Regions from separate parts of the Achromobacter sp. Root565 genome, predicted to be linked through region 2. Evidence: predicted binding sites of a transcription regulator. Region 2 holds the regulator's gene; each other region holds the start of a gene.

Region 1 (7,855 bases), 1.2 Mb from region 2:
ACGGAGCACTGATTTAATTAGGGTCGCACCCTATTTGTTTCTGTTGCGCCCTACTGCCGTCGGGGGTATTGTCCGACTCCTGCACTGCAACATTAGACGCAGGCCCACTGCGGAGCGCGCCATGCCCCAAATTACCAAGACCGAATCCTGTCCCACCTCCAAGGCAGTACCCGTCGATGCCAGCCGCATCGGCCTGCCTTCGGCCCAGGGCCTGTACAACCCCAAGAACGAACATGATGCCTGCGGCGTCGGCTTCGTTGCCCACATCAAGGGCAAGAAAAGCCACGCGATCATCCAGCAGGGTCTGAAGATTCTGGAAAACCTGGACCACCGCGGCGCGGTCGGCGCTGACAAGCTCATGGGCGACGGCGCGGGCATCCTGATCCAGATCCCCGACACGCTGTACCGCGACGAACTCAGCCAGCAAGGCATCATCCTGCCCCCGCCCGGCGAGTACGGCGTGGCCATGGTGTTCCTGCCCAAGGAAACGGCCTCGCGCCTGGCCTGCGAACAGGAACTCGAGCGCTCGGTGCGCGCCGAGGGTCAGGTCGTGCTGGGCTGGCGCGACGTGCCGGTGGATGTCGACATGCCCATGTCGCCCACCGTGCGCGACTGCGAACCCGTGATCCGCCAGCTGTTCATCGGCCGCGGCGCCGACGTGATGGTGCCGGACGCGCTGGAACGCAAGCTGTACGTCATTCGCAAGACCGCCAGCCACGCCATCCAGAACATGCACCTGGCGCACGGCAAGGAATACTTCGTGCCCTCGGCCTCGGTGCGCACCGTGGTCTACAAGGGCCTGCTGCTGGCCGATCAGGTTGGCCGCTACTACCGCGACCTGGCCGACACCCGCACGGTGTCCGCGCTTGCGCTGGTTCACCAGCGTTTCTCGACCAACACGTTCCCCGCCTGGCCGCTGGCTCACCCGTACCGCATGATCGCCCACAACGGCGAGATCAACACGGTCAAGGGCAACTTCAACTGGCTGCGCGCCCGCGAAGGCATGATGCAGTCGGCCGTGCTGGGCGACGACCTGAAGAAGCTGTACCCGATCGTCTATGAAGGCCAGTCGGACACCGCGACGTTCGACAACTGCCTGGAACTGCTGGTGAATTCGGGCTACTCGCTGGCCCACGCCATGATGATGATGATCCCGGAAGCCTGGGAACAGCACACGCAGATGGACGAAAGCCGCCGCGCTTTCTACGAGTACCACGCCGCCATGATGGAGCCGTGGGACGGCCCCGCCGCGGTCGCGTTCACCGATGGCCGCCAGATCGGCGCCACGCTGGACCGCAACGGCCTGCGTCCCGCCCGCTACCTGGTCACCGATGACGACATGGTCATCCTGGCCTCGGAAGCCGGCACGCTGTCGATTCCCGAAAACCGCATCGTCAAGAAGTGGCGCCTGCAGCCGGGCAAGATGTTCCTGATCGACCTGGAACAAGGCCGCATCATCGACGACGCCGAGATCAAGCTGCAACTGGCCAACAGCCGTCCGTACCGCCAGTGGATCGAACGCCTGCAGATCAAGCTGGAATCGCTGCCCGCGCCGCGTCAGGTCGCCGTCGCCACGCAATCGTCCGTGTCGCTGTTGGACCGCCAGCAGGCGTTCGGCTGGACCCAGGAAGACTACAAGTTCATCCTGGAACCCATGGCCGCGAGCGGCGAGGAAGTCATCGGCTCGATGGGCAACGATGCCCCGCTGGCCGTGCTGTCGGACCGCGCCAAGCCCTTCTACAACTATTTCCGCCAGTTGTTCGCGCAGGTCACGAACCCGCCGATCGACCCGATCCGCGAACAGCTCGTGATGTCGCTGGTGTCCTTCATCGGTCCCAAGCCGAACCTGCTGGACATCAACAACGTCAACCCGCCGCTGCGTCTGGAAGTGTCCCAGCCGGTGCTGGACTTCGCCGCGATGGCGCAGATCCGCGACATCGACCAGGTCACGGGCAAGAAATTCCGCAGCTTCGAGCTGGACATCACGTATCCCGCCGCCTGGGGTCCCGAAGGCATCGAAGCCCGCGTGGCGGCCCTGTGCGCGCGCGCCGTCGACGCGGTGCGCAGCGGCTACAACATCCTGATCGTGTCGGACCGCCTGGTCGACAGCGAGCGCGTGGCCATCCCCGCGCTGCTGGCCACCTCGGCCGTGCACCAGCACCTGATCCGCGCCGGCCTGCGCACCAACACGGGTCTCGTCGTCGAAACCGGTTCGGCCCGCGAAGTGCACCACTTCGCGCTCCTGGGAGGCTACGGCGCCGAAGCCATTCACCCCTACCTGGCGCTCGAATCGCTGGGCAAGATGAATGACCCCGAAAAGGCCGTGAAAAACTACATCAAGGCGCTGGGCAAGGGCCTGAACAAGGTCATGTCCAAAATGGGCATTTCCACGTACATGTCGTACACCGGCGCGCAGATCTTCGAAGCCGTCGGCCTGCAGAGCGCCCTGGTGAACAAGTACTTCACCGGCACCGCCTCCAACATCGAAGGAATCGGCATCTTCCAGGTCGCCGAGGAAGCGCTGCGCCAGCACCGCGCCGCCTTCAGCGCCGACCCCGTGCTTGCCAACGACCTGGATGCCGGCGGCGAATACGCCTATCGCGTCCGCGGCGAAGAGCACATGTGGACGCCGGATTCGATCGCCAAGCTGCAGCACGCTTCCCGCGCCAACAACTACCGCACGTACAAGGAGTACGCGCAGATCATCAACGACCAGAGCCGCCGTCACATGACGCTGCGCGGCCTGTTCGAGTTCCGCTTCGACCCGTCGCGCGCCATTCCGCTGGACGACGTCGAGCCGGCCAAGGAAATCGTCAAGCGCTTTGCCACCGGCGCCATGTCGCTGGGTTCGATCTCGACCGAGGCCCACTCGGTGCTGGCCGTTGCCATGAACCGCATCGGCGGCAAGTCCAACACCGGCGAAGGCGGCGAGGACGAACTGCGCTACCGCGCCGAAATGCGCGAAGGCAAGAGCACCATCAAGGACGGCGACACGCTGGCCTCGGTGCTGGGCACGGACCGCATCGAAGCCGACGTCGAACTCAAGAAGGGCGACTCGCTGCGTTCGAAGATCAAGCAGGTCGCCTCGGGCCGTTTCGGCGTGACCGCCGAGTACCTGTCGTCCGCCGACCAGATCCAGATCAAGATGGCGCAGGGCGCCAAGCCCGGCGAAGGCGGCCAGTTGCCCGGCCACAAGGTGTCGGAATACATCGCCAAGCTGCGCTACTCGGTGCCGGGCGTGGGCCTCATCTCGCCCCCGCCGCACCATGACATCTACTCGATCGAAGACCTGGCGCAGCTCATTCACGACCTGAAGAACGTCAATTCCAAGTCCTCGATCTCGGTCAAGCTGGTGTCCGAAGTCGGCGTCGGCACGGTCGCCGCGGGCGTGGCCAAGGCCAAGGCCGACCACGTCGTGATCGCCGGCCATGACGGCGGCACGGGCGCATCGCCGGTGTCGTCCATCAAGCACGTGGGTACGCCGTGGGAACTGGGTCTGGCAGAAACGCAGCAGACGCTGGTGCTGAACCGCCTGCGCAGCCGCATCCGGGTGCAGGCCGACGGCCAGATGAAGACCGGCCGCGACGTCGTCATCGGCGCGCTGCTGGGCGCTGACGAATTCGGCTTCGCGACCGCGCCGCTGGTCGTCGAAGGCTGCATCATGATGCGCAAGTGCCACCTGAACACCTGCCCGGTGGGCGTGGCCACGCAGGATCCCGCGCTGCGCAAGAAGTTCCAGGGCAAGCCCGAGCACGTCGTGAACTTCTTCTTCTTCATCGCCGAGGAAGTCCGCGAAATCATGGCCCAGCTCGGCATCCGCAAGTTCGACGACCTGATCGGCCGCGCGGATCTGCTGGACATGCGTTCGGGCGTCGAGCACTGGAAGGCGCAAGGGCTGGACTTCACCCGCGTGTTCCACCAGACGGTGTCCGACGCCGAAGTGCACCAGACCGAAGAGCAGGACCACGGCCTGGCCGGCGCGCTGGATCACCTGCTGATCGAACGCAGCAAGCCCGCGCTGGAGCGTGGCGAGAAGGTCTCGTTCATCGTGCCGGTGCGCAACCGCAACCGCACGATCGGTGCAATGCTGTCCGGCGCCGTGGCCTCGCGCTACGGCCATGACGGCCTGCCCGACGACACCATCCACATCCAGTGCAACGGCACCGCCGGCCAGAGCTTCGGCGCGTTCCTGGCGCACGGCATCACGATGGACCTGGTGGGCGAAGGCAACGACTACGTGGGCAAAGGCCTGTCCGGCGGCCGCATCATCGTGCGCTCGCCCAACGACTTCCGCGGCTTCGGCCCCGACCACATCATTGCCGGCAATACCGTGCTGTACGGTGCGCTGGCAGGCGAGGCGTTCTTCAACGGCGTGGCGGGCGAACGCTTTGCCGTACGCAACTCGGGCGCGGCCACCGTCGTGGAAGGCACCGGCGACCACGGCTGCGAATACATGACCGGCGGCACTGTCGTCGTGCTGGGTTCCACCGGCCGCAACTTCGCGGCGGGCATGTCCGGCGGCGTGGCGTACGTCTGGGATCCGGACCGCACGCTCAAGCATCGCGTGAACCTGTCCATGGTGGAACTGGAATCGGTGGTGCCGCATGCCGAGCAGCAGTCGCTGAACAACATCGACATCTGGCACAGCGCGCAGCGTGGTGGCGAACGCGAGACGGACGAGTCCATCCTGCGCCGCCTCGTGGAAGACCACTTCCGCTACACCGGCAGCTACCGTGCCCGCGAAATCCTGGGTGACTGGGAAGCCTCGCGCGGCAAATTCGTGAAGATCATGCCGACGGACTACCGCCGCGCATTGGGTGAAATGTGGCGTGCAGCCAACCCGCAACAACTGGCTGCGTGAGGGATACCATGGGAAAAATCACTGGATTTATGGAATTTCAGCGTCTGCAGGAGGCCTCCGAGGCCCCGCAGAAGCGGCTGAAGAACTGGCGCGAATTCGTGCTGCACCTGACGGACGATCAGGCCAAGCAGCAGGCGGCGCGCTGCATGGACTGCGGCATTCCGTTCTGCAACAACGGCTGCCCGGTCAACAACATCATCCCGGACTGGAATGACCTGGTGTACAAGCAGGACTGGCGCCGCGCGCTGGACGTCCTGCACTCCACCAACAACTTCCCGGAGTTCACGGGCCGCATCTGCCCGGCGCCCTGCGAAGCCGCCTGTACCTTGAACATCAACAGCGACGCTGTCGGCATCAAGTCCATCGAGCACGCGATCATCGACAAGGGTTGGGCCGAAGGCTGGGTGGCGCCGCAAGTGCCGGTGCGCAAGACGGGCAAGAAGGTCGCCGTCGTGGGCTCGGGACCTGCCGGCATGGCGTGCGCGCAGCAACTGGCGCGCGCGGGCCACTCGGTGACCCTGTTCGAAAAGAGCGACCGCATCGGCGGCCTGCTGCGCTACGGCATTCCCGACTTCAAACTCGAGAAGCACCAGATCGACCGCCGCATCTCGCAGATGGAAGCCGAGGGCGTGGAATTTGCGCCGTCGACCTACGTCGGCGATCCGAAGGATCCCGTGGCCGATGGCCTGACCGTGCGCACGCCGAAATCGCTGATGGCCGAATTCGACGCCGTCGTGATGAGCGGCGGCTCCGAGACGCCGCGCGACCTGCCGGTGCCGGGCCGTGAGCTCGACGGCGTGTACTTCGCCATGGACTTCCTGCGCCAGCAGAACAAGGCCGTGGCCGGCGACCGCCTCACCAACCAGACGCTGGCCAAGGGCAAGCACGTGGTGGTGATCGGCGGTGGCGACACGGGTTCCGACTGCGTCGGCACCAGCAACCGTCACGGCGCGGCGTCGGTCACGCAATTCGAACTGATGCCTCAGCCGCCCGAGTCCGAAAACAAGACCATGACGTGGCCGTACTGGCCGCTGAAGATGCGCACGTCGTCCTCGCACGAGGAAGGCTGCGAGCGCGACTGGTCCGTGACCACCAAGCTGCTCAAAGGCGCCAACGGCAAGGTCGAAAAACTGGTCGGCGCGCGCGTCGAATGGTTCAAGGACGACGCCACCGGCCAGATGAAGATGCGCGAGGTCGAGGGCTCCGAGTTCGAGATCAAGGCCGACCTGGTGCTGCTGGCCATGGGCTTCGTGTCGCCCGTGCAGAACGTGCTGGACGCGTTCGGCGTGGATCGCGATGGCCGCGGCAACGTGCGCGCCAACACCGACGACTACCGCACCAATGTAGAAAAGGTCTTCACCGCCGGCGACATGCGCCGCGGCCAGTCGCTGGTCGTGTGGGCCATCCGCGAAGGCCGCCAGTGCGCACGCTCGGTCGATGCCTATCTGATGGGAAGCAGCGAACTGCCGCGTTGATCGCATCACGACCTATGAACGCCGTCGGACGCCTTGCGCGCCGGCGGCGTTTTTTTATTTGTCGTTGCGGTTAACCGCAGCTGTTGCGGCATAACCACTCTTCGAAAACGGTCTTTTCACGATTTGACACACGTCAAGCACGGGGACGGGGCGGTCTGAGAACCTGTCGTCTCACCCCACACGGAAAGATCGGAGAAGAAAATGTTTTCGCTGAACGGGCGTATCCGCGCCACCGCCATTGCCGGTTTGATCGCTGCCGGCGCCTTTGCCGCCCCCGCCCACGCCCACGAAGCTGGCGACGTGCTGTTCCGCGTCGGCGTCACGCAAGTCCGCCCCTCGCAAAACAATGGCACGGTGCTCGACGGCAGCGTCAAGCTGGGTGTGAGCAACAACGTGCGCCCCAGCTTCACCCTGGCCTACATGGCCACCCGCAACATCGGCATCGAACTGCTGGGCGCCTGGCCCTTCCAGCATGACGTCAGCGGCAGCAACCTGGGCAAGATCGGCTCCACCAAGCAATTGCCGCCCACGCTCAGCCTGCAATGGCACATCCTGCCCGACAGCATGATCCAGCCGTACATCGGCGTCGGCATCAACTACACCCACTTCTTCGACACCAAGGGCGAAGGCGCGCTGAAGGGCTCGAACCTGAAACTGGGCGATTCCTGGGGCGTGGCCGCGCAACTGGGCGCGGACATCAAGATCAACGATCGCTGGTTCATGAACGCCGACATCCGCTACATCGACATCAAGTCGAAGGTGACGCTGGACGGCGAACGCGTCGGCACCGCGCGCATCGACCCGTGGGTGGCCACCGTGGGCGTTGGCTACCGTTTCTGATCGCTGACCTGAAGATGCGCGCGGCCTCGCGCGCATCGCTCAAGCCTGCGGCGGCGCCAGCCGGCTGCGCAGTGCCTGCAACGCCGGCGTGTCGTCGTCGGCGCGCCAGACCAGCTGGGTAAGCGCCTGCCCATGAGGCCCGGACAACGCGCCCACGCGCACTGTCTGCTCCGCCCCCAGCACCGCCAGCACCGAGCGCGGCACGATTGCCACTCCGGTCCCGGCAGCCACACACGCCACAATGGCGTGATACGACGCAAATTCCATCACCTTGCCGGGCGCAATGCCCTCCTGGTTCAACCACGACTCCAGGATGCGCCGGTACGAGCAGCCCGCCGCAAAGGCGATGACGCTGCGGTTGCCCAGGTCTTTTGGACTGCCGATCGGATCCCACGCCAACGGCGAGATCAGCGCCAATTCCTCCTTGAACGCATCCATTGCCGCCAGGCCTTCCGCGGGGAAAGGCTGCGCCACGAAAGCGGCCTCGATCTCGTAATTGCGCACCTTGGCGGCCAATGCGCCTGACGTGCCGGTCACCAGTTCAATGCGTACCTGCGGCCAGGCCGCGTGATAGGCCGCCAGGATGGGCGGCAGGCGGGCGGCCGCCGTGCTTTCCATGGTGCCGATGCGCAGCACGCCCTGCAGGGCGCCTTCCCGGACGGCCGCTTGCGCCTCGTCG
Region 2 (7,855 bases):
CGTGCCGCGGTCGCCCGTGAAGACCGCCGCGGCGCCGTCCGGATGGCTGCGCGCGACCTCTTGCGCCGAGACCTGCGCGGCGCTGGGCGCGCCCGAGGTCGAGACATCCACCGACACCACGTCCAGCCCCTCGCGCCGGAGCAGATCCGCCACGTATTCGGCCTCGTGGCCCTTGGTGTCGTAGGTCGCGGCGACAAAGACCCGCTGCTTGGTATGCGTCATGACTCCTCCGCGGGCGGCTACACTGCGTGCGCGCCTCGATATGTGAGGCCAAAGGCCTGTAGAATCCAGAAATGAGACGAAAGAATCATACTGAGACACCAGTCTCACGTCAATCCGAAACCCCTGCCCGCAAGGCGCCCGCGGCAGCCGCCGGCACGAAGCTGATCGCCCCCGCCAGCCCGCAGGCGGCCGCCAGCGGCGAACCCCCGCACGGACCGCGCGCCCGGATGCGCAAGACCCTGCTCGACGCCGCCCAGCAACTGATGGCGCAGGGCGTCACGCCCTCGGTCGCCGAGCTGGCCGAACATGCCCATGTCTCGCGCGCCACCGCCTACCGCTACTTTCCCAGCCAGAGCGCGCTGATCGCCGCCGTGGTGGACGAAAGCCTGGGCCCCATCCTTGCTTGGGATTCCGACGCACCTGACGCGGCGGCACGCGTCGATGAGCTGCTGCGCTTCGCGTATCCGCGGCTGGCGGCGCACGAGGCGCCGCTACGCGCCGCCATTCAGGTGTCGCTGCAACAGCATGCGCAGGCCAGCGCCGGCAAGGCGGGCGCCGAGCCTCAACTGGTGCGCGGCCATCGCGTCGACATCCTAAGGCGCGCCATCGCCCCCTTGGCCGCGGAGCTCACGCCCGCGCAGCAGGACCGCGTCGCGCAGGCCTTGTCGCTTGTGTACGGCACCGAGGTGTTCCTCGTGCTCAAGGACATCTGGAAGCTCGACCTGCCCGAGGTCACCGACGTCGTGCGCTGGACCGCCAACGCCATCATCACGCAGGCGTTGGCCGAAGCCCGGTCCAAAATGAAATAGCGCCACTGTCATTCCCACGTCATTCCCCGCCCGCATAGTTGCGCGCTTCGCGGCTTGCGTGTTGCACGCCGTCATGACGTTGGAGTGTTGTAGATGCAGTTCGAAGTATCCCGCCTGCGGCGAGCCATCATGCCCTTGTCGCTGGCTTGCGTAACCCTGTTGAGCGCCTGCGGTGGCAGCGATGACGATGATGAGGCGGCCGCCCCCGCGCCGACGCCACCCGCCGTGACTGACCCCACCCCGCCCACAGAGCAACCCAAGCCGGTCGAGACGGGCGCGTGGTCCACGGGCGATCTGCACGTGCACACGTTCCAGTCGGACGACGCGCAGGTCAGCCTGGAAAGCGCGCTGGACCAGGCGTTCGACCGCTACAAGCTGGACTGGGCCGCCATCTCGAACCATCTGCGCCTGTCCGCCCGCGACCATACCGGCGTCAACCTGCCCGGCGGATCGATTCCGTTCTCGCAAGGCATGGCGCAGTACGAAGCGCCCTACATCAAGCAGGCGCAGGCCGCGGGCCGCTACGCCGGCAAGATCATCTTCTCGTCGTTCGAATGGGACATGCCCACGCATGACCATGTGAACATCGGCATCGGCTACAACGATCCGCAGTCGCCCAAGTCGCTGGAGGCCGTGGCCGAGTTCGAATACCTGTTCACCAACCGCGACCCCAACCTGTTCGACCCGCTGCTGGTCTCGCGCCTGTCCGGCGAAACGCGCGCCTACACCACGCACGCCGACTCGCTGGCCGCGCTGAAGTGGCTGCGCGACAAGTACCCCGACAGCTACATGCTGCTGAACCACCCGTCGCGCTACGCGGGCAAGTACACCATCGGCCAGCTGCGCGAGATGAACGACCTGGCCCCGAACGTTTTCTTCGCCATCGAAGGCATGGTCGGCAACCAGATGGAGCCGGACCGTGGCGGCTACGCCACCGCCTACACCACCCCCTTCCTGCCCAACCGCACCTATGGCGGCGCCGACTACCTGGTCGCGCATCTGGGCGGCACGTGGGACGCGCTGCTGGGCGAAGGCCGCCGCATCTGGAACGTGGCCGATTCGGACTACCACTTCCGCACGAGCCAGGGTCTGTACAGCAGCGGCTACGCGCCCGGCGAGTACTCCAAGACGCACGTCTGGAAGGACGGCGACGACATGGCGGCCGTGGTGGCCGGCCTGAAGAGCGGCCGTATGTTCGGCGTCTTCGGCGACCTGATCGACGCGCTGGATTTCCAGGCCAAGGGCGCGGCCGGCGCCGTGCACATGGGCGGTGAACTCAAGGCGGCAAAGGGTGAAGAGGTCGAGGTCACCATCCGCTTCCGCAGCCCCGAGCGCAACAACTACGAGTACCCGATCGAAAGCGGCAACCCCACCTACGTCAAGCCCACCGTGAACCACGTGGACCTGATCGTGGGCGACGTGACCGAGCGCGCCAAGTCCGGCACCCCGGAATACGACGTCGACACCAACCCCTCGACGCGCGTGCTGGCCCGCTTCACCAAGGCCGACTGGAAGGTGGACGAGGACGGCTACAACGTCATCACGACCACGATCACCGCCGACAAGAGCCAGTACCTGCGCTTGCGCGGCACCAATCTGGGCGTGGACGTGGCCGGCGAAACCGCAGCGGGCGAACCGCTGCCGGATGCCAAGGTCGATTTTGCCGACAACGCGGCGCGCTTCAACGCCATCAACGCCCGCAACTACAACGACCTGTGGTTCTACTCGAACCCGGTGTTCGTGACGGTCGCGAACTAATCTGACTGGCCCGCGCCGGCGCCGAGGTTATCGGCGCCATGGCGTGGACAAAAAAAATGCCCGGCAGATTTATGCCGGGCATTTTGCTTATTGCAGCGCGATCACTGCAACGTGCGGGTGAAGACGAACTGGCCGTCCTGCCAGTCCACCGGCACCACGTCGCGCGGGCCGAACCTGCCTTCCAGGATCAGGCGCGCCACCGGGTTCTCGATCTGCTGCTGGATCGCACGCTTCAAGGGCCGTGCGCCAAACACCGGATCGAAGCCGGAGCGGGCCAGTTCCGCCAGCGCCGGTTCCGTGACCTCCAGCCGCATCTCCTGCTTTTCCAGGCGTTCGCCCAGACGGCGAAGCTGGATGCGGGCGATGGACTCGATGTGCTGCGCTTCCAGGCCATGGAACACCACGACTTCGTCGATGCGGTTCAGGAACTCAGGCCGCAGCGTCTGCTTGAGTTCATCCCACACCACTTCCTTGACCACGTCGTACGGCTGGCCAGCCAGCGTCTGGATATGGTGCGAACCCAGGTTCGACGTCATGACGATCACGGTATTGCGGAAGTCCACCGTGCGGCCCTGGCCATCGGTCAGGCGGCCGTCGTCCAGCACTTGAAGCAGCACGTTGAACACGTCCGGGTGCGCCTTTTCGACTTCATCGAGCAGCACCACGCTGTAGGGCTTGCGCCGCACGGCCTCGGTCAGGTAGCCGCCCTCTTCGTAGCCCACGTATCCCGGCGGCGCGCCGATCAGCCGCGCCACCGAATGCTTCTCCATGAACTCGCTCATATCGATGCGGATCATGTGCTCCTCAGAATCGAACAGAAACTCGGCAAGCGCGCGCGTCAGCTCGGTCTTGCCCACGCCGGTGGGGCCCAGGAACAGGAACGAGCCATACGGGCGGGCCGGATCCGCAAGACCCGCACGCGAACGGCGGATGGCGTCGGACACCAGGCGCACGGCCTCGTCCTGGCCCACCACGCGCTTGTGCAGGAACTCTTCCATGTGCAGCAACTTCTCGCGCTCGCCCTGCATCATCTTCGACACGGGAATGCCCGTGGCGCGCGACACGACTTCCGCGATTTCCTCGGCGCCGACACGCGTGCGCAAGAGGCGCGGACGCGACTCGTCGCCTTCGGCGTTTTCGGCGGCCTCGGCGGCGCCCACCTCGGCGGCCTTCAGGCGCGCTTCAAGGTCCGGCAGCTTGCCGTACTGCAGCTCGGCCAGCTTGTCGAATTGGCCCTTGCGCTGCAGCTCCGCCATTTCGGCGCGCACGCTGTCGATCTCTTCCTTGATGGCTTGCGTGCCTTGCACCGCGGCCTTCTCGGCCTTCCAGATTTCCTCGAAGTCGTTGTATTCACGCTGCAGCTTCTGCAGCTCGTCCTCGATGACGCCCAGGCGGCGCTTGGACGCGTCGTCCGTTTCCTTCTTGACGGCCTCGCGCTCGATCTTGAGCTGGATGATGCGGCGGTCCAGCTTGTCCATCACTTCCGGCTTGGAGTCGATCTCCATGCGGATGCGCGCACCGGCCTCGTCGATCAGGTCGATGGCTTTGTCGGGCAGGAAGCGGTCGGTAATGTAGCGGTGCGACAGCTCGGCGGCCGCGACGATGGCCGGGTCGGTGATCTCGACGCCGTGGTGGATTTCGTAGCGTTCCTGCAGGCCGCGCAGGATGGCGATGGTGGATTCCACATCGGGCTCGTCGACCAGCACCTTCTGGAAGCGCCGCTCAAGCGCCGCGTCCTTCTCGATGTACTTGCGGTATTCGTCGAGCGTGGTGGCGCCAATGCAGTGCAACTCGCCGCGCGCAAGCGCCGGCTTGAGCATGTTGCCCGCGTCCATCGCGCCTTCGGCCTTGCCCGCGCCCACCATGGTGTGCAGCTCGTCGATGAACACGATGTTGCGGCCGTCGTCCTGGCCCAGCTCTTTCAGCACGGCCTTCAGGCGTTCCTCGAATTCGCCGCGGAACTTGGCGCCCGCCAGCAGCGCCGCCAGATCCAGCGACAGCACGCGCTTGCCGCGCAGGCTTTCCGGCACTTCGTCGTTGACGATGCGCTGCGCCAGGCCTTCGACGATGGCGGTCTTGCCGACGCCGGGTTCGCCGATCAGCACGGGGTTGTTCTTGGTGCGGCGCTGCAGGATCTGGATGGTGCGGCGGATTTCGTCGTCGCGGCCGATGACCGGATCCAGCTTGCCCTGCCGGGCGCGCTCGGTCAGGTCCAGCGTGTATTTGGAAAGGGCTTCGCGGTTGGCCTCGCCTTCCGCGCCCGAGACGTTCTCGCCGCCGCGCACGGCGTCGATCGCGGCTTCAAGGGCCTTTTTCTGCAGGCCCGCATCGCGCAGGATGCGGCCGGCCTCACCCTTGTCGTCGGCCAGTGCAAGCAGAAAGAGTTCGCTGGCGATGTAGGTGTCGCCGCGGCGGGCGGCTTCCTTGTCGGTGCGGGTCAGCACGCCCTGCAGGTCGCGGCCCACCTGGACGTTGTCTTCTCCCTGCACCTGCGGCAGCCCCTTCAGGGCGGACTCCAGCGCCGGGCCCAGGCGGTTGACCGCCACGCCGGCACGCGCCAGCAGACTGCCTGCACCGCTGTCAGCATCCGACAGCAGGGCGGACAGCACGTGGACGGGTTCGATGTAGGGATGGTCGTTGCGGGCGGCGAGACTTTGCGCGTCCGCCAGCGCTTGTTGGAACTTGGTCGTCAGTTTGTCGAATCGCATAATGGTCGTATTGGCTTGTGGGGAGCCTGACCGATCCGTGCCGGCTGGCTCGATAACCTGAATATGTGGCCGGATGGGACAATTTCAACACCCGGCGGCCCTCATGGTTTTCTTCGACGTGCACCAGCAAACAGAGCAATGAGCATATACGTTTTTGTGTACGGCACCCTACGGGCCGGCGAAATCAACGATCTTGCCCGCGCCGCCGAGGCGCGCGGCTTGCCGGCCGCCAGCCACGTCGGACCGGCCAGCGTGCCTGGCATGCTGGTCGATTTCGGCGACTGGCCCGGCCTGATCCCCGTGGACGACGGACGGCGCGTACGCGGCGATGTCTACCGGGTGGATCCGGCGCTGATTGCCCTGATGGACGAGATCGAGGAATACGAGCCCGGCAAGCCCGGCTGCTTCGTGCGCCGGACGGTTTCCGCCCGCCTGGAAGGCCCCGGCGCGACGGGTCTTCTGCCCTGCGCGTACTATCCGATCGACCCCGCGCTGCGGGCCGCGGCGGTCGATATTGCGGGGGACGACTGGATCGCTCACCGCCTTTCCAGAACAAAGCAGGACGCCCGGTAAGACACCCGTAGTAACAACGGACTACAATAGATGCCTGTCTCGTGCTTCACACCCGTTCCGGCGCCCGCCGCGCAATGGGCACTCTAAAGGTCATCGTATGCAAAAACGGGTCCCCATTGCCCCTGATGCCGCCCACTGTTCCACGTGCATGCTGGGTCACGTCTGCGTTCCCGTGGGCATGGCAGCCGCCGAAGTCGAAAAGCTGGACGAACTGGTTAAAGAGCGCGTCCGCGTGGAAAAAGGCAAGACGCTCTATTCGCTGGATCATCCGCTCGACGCCGTCTATGGCGTGCGCTTCGGCAGCCTGAAGACGCAGCTTGAAGACGCCACCGGCCAGATCCAGATCACCGGCTTTCATCTGCCCGGCGAAATCGTCGGCATGGACGGCATGCTGGACGGCAAGCACGTGTCGGCCGCCGTGGCGCTCGAAGACTCCGAGGTTTGCGTCATCCGCCTGAACGAAGTCGATCGCGTCGCGTCGCACCTGCCGTCACTGCAACAGCAGTTCCGCCGCCTCATGAGCCGCGAGATCACCCGCTCGCACCAAATGCTGGCCTCGCTGGGGTCCATGCGGTCGGAACAGCGCCTGGCCGCGTTCCTCTTGAACCTGTCGCAGCGCTATGCCTCGCTGGGCTATTCGTCCACCGAGTTCGTACTGCGCATGAGCCGCGAAGAAATCGGCAACTACCTGGGCCTGACGCTGGAAACGGTCAGCCGTCTGTTCTCGCGATTTGCCCGCGACGGCCTCATCAAGATCAACCAGCGCGAAGTCCGCATCCTGGACCTGCCCGCGCTCAAGCAACTGCTGGGACACGAAAGCTGCTGAGCGGTCGCCGCGCCATGCGACGCCCGCCTGCCACTTCCCTGTCCCGCACCGCGCTGGCGGCATCGCTTGCCGTCGTCGCCATGCTCGCGTGCGGCGCCGCGCGCGCGCAAACGCCGCTGCCCGACCCCTACGACTACGACGAAGCCACGCCCGCGCCCAAGCGCGCGGCGCCGCTGCGCTGGCAGGCCGTTGAACTGGGCCGGCCCGGTCACCGGTACAAGATGCCGGTCTACGCCAACCGGGATCTGGCCAAGGACGACCTGCGCGGCATCAAGCAGGTGCTCATCGTCATCCACGGCGTCAAGCGCGACGCCGACAACTACTACGAAACCGCCGCCGCGCTGGTGGCCGCCGATCCCGGGCGCGCGAGCGACACGCTGGTTCTTGCCCCGCGGTTTTCCGGGTCGATCGACTCGGGTTTCTCGGGTATGGCGGCCTGGCGCAAGGCCAGTTGGGAAGACGGCCAGGAAAGCGTCCAGGCCACCGGCCGGCCTGCGCCCGTCACTTCGTTTCAGGTCCTGGACGACCTGCTGCGCAGCCTGAACGACCGCAAGCGCCTGCCAGCTCTTACCGGTCTCGTACTGGCCGGTCATTCGGCCGGCGCGCAACTGGTGCATCGGTATGCGGTGCTGAACAACGTGGACGGGGTGCTGCGCCGCGACGGCCTGGCCATGCGCTACGTCGTCGCCAACCCGTCTTCCTATCTGTACCTGACCAACGAGCGGCCACGCGCCGACGGCAAGGGCTACGCGCCGTACGAGCGCGGCATCTGCCCCACCTACAACCAGTACAAGTACGGCACCGACAAGCTGCCCGCCTACGCCCGCGAATCCGATGATTCCCGCCTTTTCGTGCGTTACGCGTCGCGCGATGTGGTCTACCTGCTGGGCGGCGCGGACAACAACCCCGAGCACCGGCTGCTGGACAAGGCCTGCGGCGCCGAAGCCCAGGGCGCCACG
Region 3 (7,855 bases), 320 kb from region 2:
CCGGTTGGGGCGATTTGCCGAGTTGGGGGTCGGCATGCGGTGCAGAACGACTTCCTGCACCGACGGCTCAGGGGGCGGAGCCGGGCGCCGCTCACGCTTTGCCTGCTTCTGGATCAGGTGAGGGCACTTCTGTTTGTGGTGGTAAAGCATCTGGCAGTGCAGGCACTGGATGCACTCGTTCGGATTGATTTCTCCGGAGGGGTCGATCGCCTGAACGGGGCATTCGATGTTGCACCGTTGACAGGGGTTGCCGCAGTCGCGGTAGCGCTTGAGCCAATTGAAGATACGCAGCCGGGCGGGGATGGCCAGCGCGGCGCCCAGCGGGCACAGGTAGCGGCAGAAGAAGCGCTCGATGAACAGACCTGCGGCCAGCAGCGCCACGGCGAACAGCACGAAGGGCCAGTGGCGCACGAAGTGCAGGATGATCGCGGTCTTGAAGGGTTCGACTTCGGCCAGTTGCTCGGCAACCGCAAGGTCATACAGCGAGAAGCCGAAGAGCAGCAGGAAGATCACGTACTTGAGCGTGGACAGCCGTTGCGCCACGCCGTGGCGAATCTTGAGCTGGCGCACACCAAGCCGCCGGGCGATGCGGTTGGTCAGTTCCTGCAGCGCGCCGAACGGGCACAGCCAGCCGCAGAACGCGCCGCGGTTCCAGAAGACCATGGAGATGGCGGTGGCGCACCACAGGATGAACACCAGCGGATCCATCAGGAAGTATTCCCAGCGGAAGTCGGTGCGCAAGGCCGAGAAGAATGTCAGCACGTTCACGATGGATAACTGCGCCTGCCCGTACCAGCCGATCCAGAACAGCGCGAAGGCCAGGAACGCCAGACGCAGCCTGTCGTGCAGCAGCGGGCGTGAGGAGAGCTGGTCCTGGAAGAAGAAAATGCCGACGAGCACCGTCAGCGCGATGGTCAGGATGGCGATCTGGCCGGCCTTGCCCTGCCAGATCTGCTTCCACAGCGCGGGCGGCGCGGATTCGGCGTCGGGCGAGGGCGCCGTGGCGGCGGCGGACTGAATGGCGGAGGATTGACTGGCGGCGGGCGCCGGCGGCGGCGCGACGGTGCGGGTGTAGGCCGCGGGCAGGTCATACGGCAGATCGAACGTGACGAACGCTTTGTCCGACACGCTGAGCACGCGCTGCACCAACAGTTGCAGGCGCCACGGCTTGACCGGGTCGAGCGAGGTGTCTTCGGGCACGACAAAGAGGGCGACTTCGCGCAGCGCCGGCGCGCCCTTGGCGTTGATGTCGGCCAGCCGCTGGTGGTTGCGATCGCGGAACCGGAAGGCGCCTTCGTCCTGGATGACCTCGATGCGGTCGAAGATGCCGCCGCGCACGTAACCGGACCCCTTGAATGAATAGAGCCCATTGCCCGCGACCAGCACAGCCTGCTGGCCGGGCTTGAGGCGTTCCTTCAGGCGCTGCCAGCCGTTGTCGCCCAGCAGGCTGCGGCCGATGGATGGTGCGCTGACCAGCGCGGCATACAGGTCGATGAAGGTATCGTCGGGGCCGCCCTCGCCATGATCGGCCGCGTCCTTGCGGCCGGACCGCAGGAACGCCTGATTGACGTCGTCGGGCGTCAGGCGCAGGTTCTTCACGGCGCCCGCGTCAAGCAGTTCCTGCCAGGTCTGCACCGTGTCCTTGTCTTCGTCGAGGACGCGGGTGGCAGCCGGCTGCGCCGCGGCGCGTGGCGCGCCCGACTTGTCGATGCCGTGCGCGCGCGCCACCGCAATGGCGGACCGCGTGATCGTGTCGCCGATCACCATCAGCGTGACCGTTGCGCCGCTGACGATGTCCACGGGCGGCGGTGCGCCGTGACGGGGCGGGGACTCGACGAAGTTCAGGCCGACGTAGCCCTGGATGAAACGATCGACCTTGGCTTGCGGTATGCCGATCAGCACGATGGGCTCGTGGTGCTCGACCAGCTTGGCGCCCATGATGCGGCCGCTGTCGGAAAGCCCCACCAGCACGTCGATCGGCTTGCTTGAGTAGCCGCGGGTGTTGACCACGTCGGTAGTCAGGTAGACAAGGCCGAGCGGCTTATTGCCCGCAAACACGCGGGCAATGGCGGGCTTGCCCTCGACGGGCCCGGAGCGGTCGGCGCCGGGGAATACGTCCGTGATGGGTGTGCTGGCCAGGAATTCAGGCAGGCGTTGCGCCTGCGCCGCTTGCGCCAGGAACAGACAGGAAAGCCATAAAGCAATGAACGCGGCTTGAACGTATTTTGTGACCCGAAGGTGTACTGCGGTACTGCCGCGCATGCTGAACTCTGTTCGTTGTGTTTGCTTACGGGCATCCTACGAACATGCATCGGGGGGTGGATTGCGGTTTGTCAATCTGACAGAGTCGAAGGCCTAATAGCCCTACGATATGTAGGGGAAGTTCCGTAGATTTGGGGGGTATCCGCGAGTGGTGTTGATGGATGTCAATCGGACGACGAGAAGGCAGTCCTACACTGACCCGCGGCGGCAACGGCGTCTGCATATGGCTGGCGTACGTGCATCGACCGCTGTGTCATCGGAGAATTTCATGCTGGCAAAAGCCACCCTCGCCATCCTTCTTTCCGCCTCCAGCCTGCCCGTGCTGGCCGCGCAATGTGAAGCCACCGTCGAAAGCAACGACGCCATGCAGTTCAACGTCAAGGAAATCGTGGTCGACAAGAGCTGCAAGGAATTCACGGTCAACCTGAAGCACGTCGGCAAGATGGCCAAGGTCGCGATGGGCCACAACTGGGTCCTCACCAAGGAAGCCGACAAGCAGGGCGTCGCCACGGACGGCATGGGCGCCGGCCTCGCGCAGGACTACGTCAAGGCGGGCGACACCCGCGTCATCGCCCACACCAAGGTCATCGGCGGCGGCGAATCCGACTCCGTCAAGATCGACGTCTCCAAGCTCGCCGCTGGCGAAAACTACGCATTCTTCTGCTCCTTCCCCGGCCACTGGGCCATGATGAAGGGCACGCTCAAAGTCGGCGGCTAATCCCCCCGACGGGTCTGTTGAGACAAGCGAGAGCCGGCCGGGGGGCCGGCTTTTTCATGCCCGCGGCACCTGTCGCGCGGCGCGCGTGAACCGGGCCGACGGGCCGGATTCAGGCGCTTGCAAGCCTTAGTCCATTCGGCCCAAAGCCTCTGTCCATCAGGCTTACGGACGGGATGCGTCACCGGCATGTCATGGATTTTCCATGTACGATTACCGGTCGTGTAACTTCTGGAGCTCCTGATGGAGTGGCTGCTGGACCCCGCTGCGTGGGTCGGCTTGCTTACCCTGGTCGTCCTTGAGATCGTCCTGGGCATTGATAACCTGATTTTCATCGCCATCCTGGCGGACAAGCTGCCGCCCGCGCAGCGCGATCGCGCGCGCATCATGGGCCTGAGCCTCGCGCTCATCATGCGCCTGGGCCTGTTGTCCGTCATGTCATGGCTGGTCACGCTGACTACCCCCCTGTTCAATATCGGTCCACTATCGCCTTCGGGTCGCGACCTGATCCTGATGGTGGGCGGCCTGTTCCTGCTGTTCAAAGGCACGATGGAACTGCACGAGCGCCTTGAAGGCAGCATGCACACCGGCTCGTCCGGCCCGCGCGTCTACGCCAGCTTCTGGGTGATCGTCACGCAGATCGTGGTGCTGGATGCCGTGTTTTCGCTGGACTCGGTGATTACCGCCGTCGGCATGGTGGACCACCTGGCCATCATGATGATCGCGGTCATCATCGCTATCGGCATCATGCTGATCGCGTCCAAGCCGCTGACGCGCTTTGTCAACGCCCACCCGACGGTGGTGGTGCTGTGCCTGGGCTTCTTGCTGATGATCGGCTTTTCGCTCCTGGCCGAAGCCTTCGGCTTCAAGGTGCCCAAGGGCTATCTGTACGCGGCCATCGGATTCTCGGTTGCCATCGAGGCGCTCAACCAGGTGGCGCGCCGCAACCTGCTCAAGCTCGACGCCCGCTTCCCCATGCGCGAACGCACCGCCTCGGCCGTGCTGCGCATGCTGGGCAAGCGCCCGCCGGCCAGCGACGAACCCGACCTGCCCCATGCCGGCAGCCCAGCCGTCCAGGCGTTCGGGGTCGAAGAGCGCAACATGGTCAGCGGCGTGCTGACGCTGGCCGAGCGTTCCATCCGGTCCATCATGACGCCGCGCACGGACGTTTCCTGGATCAATATCGACGACGATCCCGACAACATCCGCCGCCAGCTCACCGAGGCGCCGCACAGCTTCTTCCCGGTGTGCCGCGGCTCGCTGGATGAAGTGCTGGGCATCGGCCGCGCCAAGGACCTGATCGCGGACCTGATCACCGAAGGCCGGGTGCGCCGCAACCGCCTGCGCGATCCAATCATCGTGCACGAGTCGATCGGCATCCTGCGCCTCATGGACACCCTCAAGCGCTCGCGCGGCCAGCTCGTGCTGGTGGCTGACGAGTTCGGCGCCATCGAGGGGCTGGTGACGCCCATCGACGTCTTCGAAGCCATCGCCGGCGAATTCCCCGACGAGGACGAACTGCCCGACATCGTGGCGGACGGCGCCAACACCTGGAAGATCGACGGGGCGGCCGACCTGCACCACGTCGAGCAGGTGCTTGAAACCGAAGGCCTGGTCGACGACGCCCAGGACTTTTCCACGCTCGCGGGCTATCTGCTCTCGCGCTTCGGACATCTGCCCAAGCCGGGCGACGTCTGCGAATACCAGATCCATCACCAGCATTTCCGCTTCGAAGTCCTGGAAATGGATGGCCGCCGCATCGCGCTGGTGCGCGTCGAGAAGCGCCCCGAAGAGCATTTCCCCGACGAAGCATCCCTAGCCAACGACTAACAGAGAGAGACCCTAGCCCGTGACCGAGAACTCGCTCTATCTGATCAAAGCATTCATCCTGGGCATCCTGGAAGGCCTGACGGAATTCATCCCCGTGTCCAGCACGGGCCACCTCATCCTGGTCGGCGACTGGCTGAATTTCGATTCGGGCGACGGCAAGGTGTTCGAGGTGGTCATCCAGCTTGGATCCATCCTTGCCGTGATGTGGGTCTTCCGCGCCCGCCTGCTCCAGCTGATTCGCGGCACGCTGACGGGCGTGCCCAGCGAAGTGGCCTTCACCCGCAACCTGATCCTGGCGTTCCTGCCGGCGGCGGTGATCGGCGCGATCTTCATCAAGACCATCAAATCGGTGTTCTACCACCCGGCGGTGGTCGTCGTGACGCTGGTGCTGGGCGGGCTGATCATGCTGTACGTGGAACGCCGCACGCGCCACACGCCGGGCGATGCGCCGGGCGCCGCTGACGACACCGCGTCGGACGAGCGCGCCTCGGCCCACACGCTCGAACAGATCACCTGGAAGCAGGCGCTGGGCGTGGGCGTGGCGCAGTGCTTTGCGATGATTCCCGGCACCTCGCGGTCGGGCGCCACCATCATCGGCGGCATGATTGCCGGCATCCAGCGCAAGACGGCCACCGAATTCTCGTTCTTCCTGGCCATGCCGACCATGCTGGGCGCGGCGGCCTACGACATGTACAAGAACTTCGGCCTGCTGACCCAGCACGACCTGTCGGGCATCGCCGTGGGCTTCATCGCGGCGTTCCTGAGCGCCATGGTAGTGGTGCGGGCCGTGCTGCGCTTCGTGGCCAACCACACGTATCGCGTGTTCGCCTGGTACCGGATCATCTTCGGCGCCATTGTGGCGGCCTGGATCTTCACGCGCTGATTCCTCCCCGCCTCGGCGGGAGCAGAAAAAAGGCCGCTTCTTGAAGCGGCCCTTTTTTTGACTTGCGTGGGTCTTGCGGCGTCTACGCTTCTGTTTCCAGGTCGTAGAACTGCAGTCCGTCGCGGTCGATGACCAGCCAGCCGCCGCGCGGGGGCGACACGTGGTCGCAGTCCCAGTCGGGTAGCACCCAGCGTTCGCTCTTTTGGCCGTCGATGTCGAGCACGTGGCGGTTGGGGCGATGCGTGTGGCCATGAACCAGCACGCGCACGCCCGTCTCGCGGAAGATCGACTCGATGGCGTCCGCGTTGACGTCCATGATTTCCATGGACTTCGTCTGGTTGGCCGCCTGGCTTTCGCCGCGGGCCTGCTGCGCCATGGCCAACCGCTCGGGGATGGTCTTGGCCAGGAACTCGGCCTGCCATTGCGGGTTGCGGACCATCTTGCGGAATTGCTGGTAGGCGGCGTCGTCCGTACAGAACTCGTCGCCGTGCGTCAGCAGGACCTGGCCGAAATCGGTTTCCAGCAGCGCCGGCTCGGGCAGCAGGCTGGCGCCCACGGCCTTGGCCAGTTCTTCGCCGATGAGGAAATCGCGGTTGCCGCGGCCCAGCCAAACCGGGATGCGAGCAGCCGTATTGCGTAGCGCCACCAGCACCGTGGCAAGCCACGGCGGGGCGGCGCGGATCACGTCGTCGCCGATCCAGGCGTCGAAGATGTCGCCGGGCAGCAGCAGGGCTGCCGCCTCTTCCTCTGCCGCCTGCAGAAAGGCCAGGAAGGCCTCCGAGGTGGCCGGCGTGGCCGGCCCCAGGTGCAGGTCGGATGCCAGCCAGACCGGGCCGGGCAGGGAGATCTTATTCAAGAACTTCGGCCTTCTCGATGATCACGTCTTCGTTCGGCACGTTCTGGTGGAAGCCCTTGTTGCCGGTCTTCACGCCCTTGATCTTCTCGACCACGTCGGTGCCTTCGGTGATGGTGCCGAACACGGCGTAGCCCCAGCCGTTCGGCGTGGGCGACGTGAAGTTCAGGAAGTCGTTGTTGGACACGTTGATGAAGAACTGTGCGGTGGCCGAATGCGGATCGCTGGTGCGGGCCATGGCCAGGGTGTACTTGTCGTTCTTCAGGCCGTTGTTGGCCTCGTTTTCGATCGGGGCGTGCGTCTGCTTCTGCTTCATGCCGGGTTCAAAGCCGCCGCCTTGGATCATGAAGCCGTCGATCACGCGATGGAACACCGTGCCGTTGTAGAAGCCTTCCTTGACATAGGTCAGGAAGTTTTCGACGGACTTGGGCGCCTTGGCGGCGTCCAGGGTGATGACCATGTCGCCTTGGTTCGTTTGAAGCTTGACGCGGGGATTGGTGCTCATGGTTTTGGTGCCTTCGGAGGTGGAGGGGGAAGAAGAGGCTGCGGGGGCGGCGCTGACGAACGCCGGAGCGAATGCAGCCAGTGCGAACGAGCACGCCGTCAGGCGCAGCAGGTGTAGAGGGGAGTAACGGGACATCATTTGCCTTGTTTATCCTTCAACATTGTTTCAACTTCGCGGACCTTTTCCCGCATGCCAGGCACGCCGTCGCTGGCGGCCTTCTTGTAGGTGCGCAAGGCCTGCAGCAGTTGCAGGTCGCCCAGATTGGCGCGAGCCGCCGCGTAGGTCGGATCGGCGCGCAGTGCCATTTGCAGGGCGTCCTGCGCGCGGTCGAGTTCTCCTCGGCCAGCATATAGAGCCGCCAGGTTGTTCCAGGGTTCCGGCAATTCGGGGAACCGCGTGGTCATATCGGTGTAAATGTCGATCGCTTCGTTCGTGCGATCAAGCGCGGCCAGGGCGCGCGCGTGCTGGAACATGAGCTGGACGTCGGTGCCGCGCTGGTCCTTGATCTCGGCCTCGCGCTTTTCGATCATCGCCAGGGCTTCCTGATTGTCGCCACGGGTGAGCAGTCGCTCGATGTGCGTGGTGATCTGGGAGGCGGACGGCGTCAGGCGCGTGTCCACGCTGGGCTTGGCGGCTTCCAGCAGATTGGCCAGGGCATCCCAGCCGCCTTCGGGGGGAATCGGGTCCAGGGTGGTGCGGCTGGCGTTGGGATTCGATCCCGCGCCGCCGCTCATCGACTGGGCAAGGGCAACGCCAGCGGGCGTGCCGGCCAGGGCCAGGGCGAGCAGGGCAACGCAAAAACGCGGC

What was found. The regulator FNR, encoded in region 2, switches genes on or off when oxygen is low (the NO sensors DNR and NnrR bind a similar motif). The targets are predictions, from matches to a motif close to TTGATNNNNATCAA.
Region 1: the regulator FNR is predicted to act here: its motif matches at 6,460-6,473, upstream of ASD71_RS15475 (OmpW family protein).
Region 3: the regulator FNR is predicted to act here: its motif matches at 2,417-2,430, upstream of azu (azurin).

The regions. Positions count from the first base shown of each region.
Region 1 is NZ_LMGO01000001.1:3,484,175-3,492,029, forward strand. It holds gene ASD71_RS15465 (glutamate synthase-related protein) at 122-4,861, shown strand; gene ASD71_RS15470 (glutamate synthase subunit beta) at 4,870-6,336, shown strand; gene ASD71_RS15475 (OmpW family protein) at 6,538-7,176, shown strand; gene ASD71_RS15480 (LysR family transcriptional regulator) at 7,216-7,855, opposite strand, start outside.
Region 2 is NZ_LMGO01000001.1:2,254,082-2,261,936, forward strand. It holds gene ASD71_RS10095 (Tm-1-like ATP-binding domain-containing protein) at 1-222, opposite strand, end outside; gene ASD71_RS10100 (TetR/AcrR family transcriptional regulator) at 384-1,031, shown strand; gene ASD71_RS10105 (hypothetical protein) at 1,125-2,789, shown strand; gene clpB (ATP-dependent chaperone ClpB) at 2,891-5,497, opposite strand; gene ASD71_RS10115 (gamma-glutamylcyclotransferase) at 5,636-6,070, shown strand; gene fnr (fumarate/nitrate reduction transcriptional regulator Fnr) at 6,168-6,896, shown strand; gene ASD71_RS10125 (hypothetical protein) at 6,911-7,855, shown strand, end outside.
Region 3 is NZ_LMGO01000001.1:2,570,857-2,578,711, reverse strand. It holds gene ASD71_RS11520 (NosR/NirI family protein) at 1-2,262, opposite strand, end outside; gene azu (azurin) at 2,531-2,980, shown strand; gene ASD71_RS11510 (TerC family protein) at 3,221-4,807, shown strand; gene ASD71_RS11505 (undecaprenyl-diphosphate phosphatase) at 4,827-5,690, shown strand; gene ASD71_RS11500 (UDP-2,3-diacylglucosamine diphosphatase) at 5,773-6,546, opposite strand; gene ASD71_RS11495 (peptidylprolyl isomerase) at 6,539-7,048, opposite strand; gene ASD71_RS11490 (tetratricopeptide repeat protein) at 7,183-7,855, opposite strand, start outside.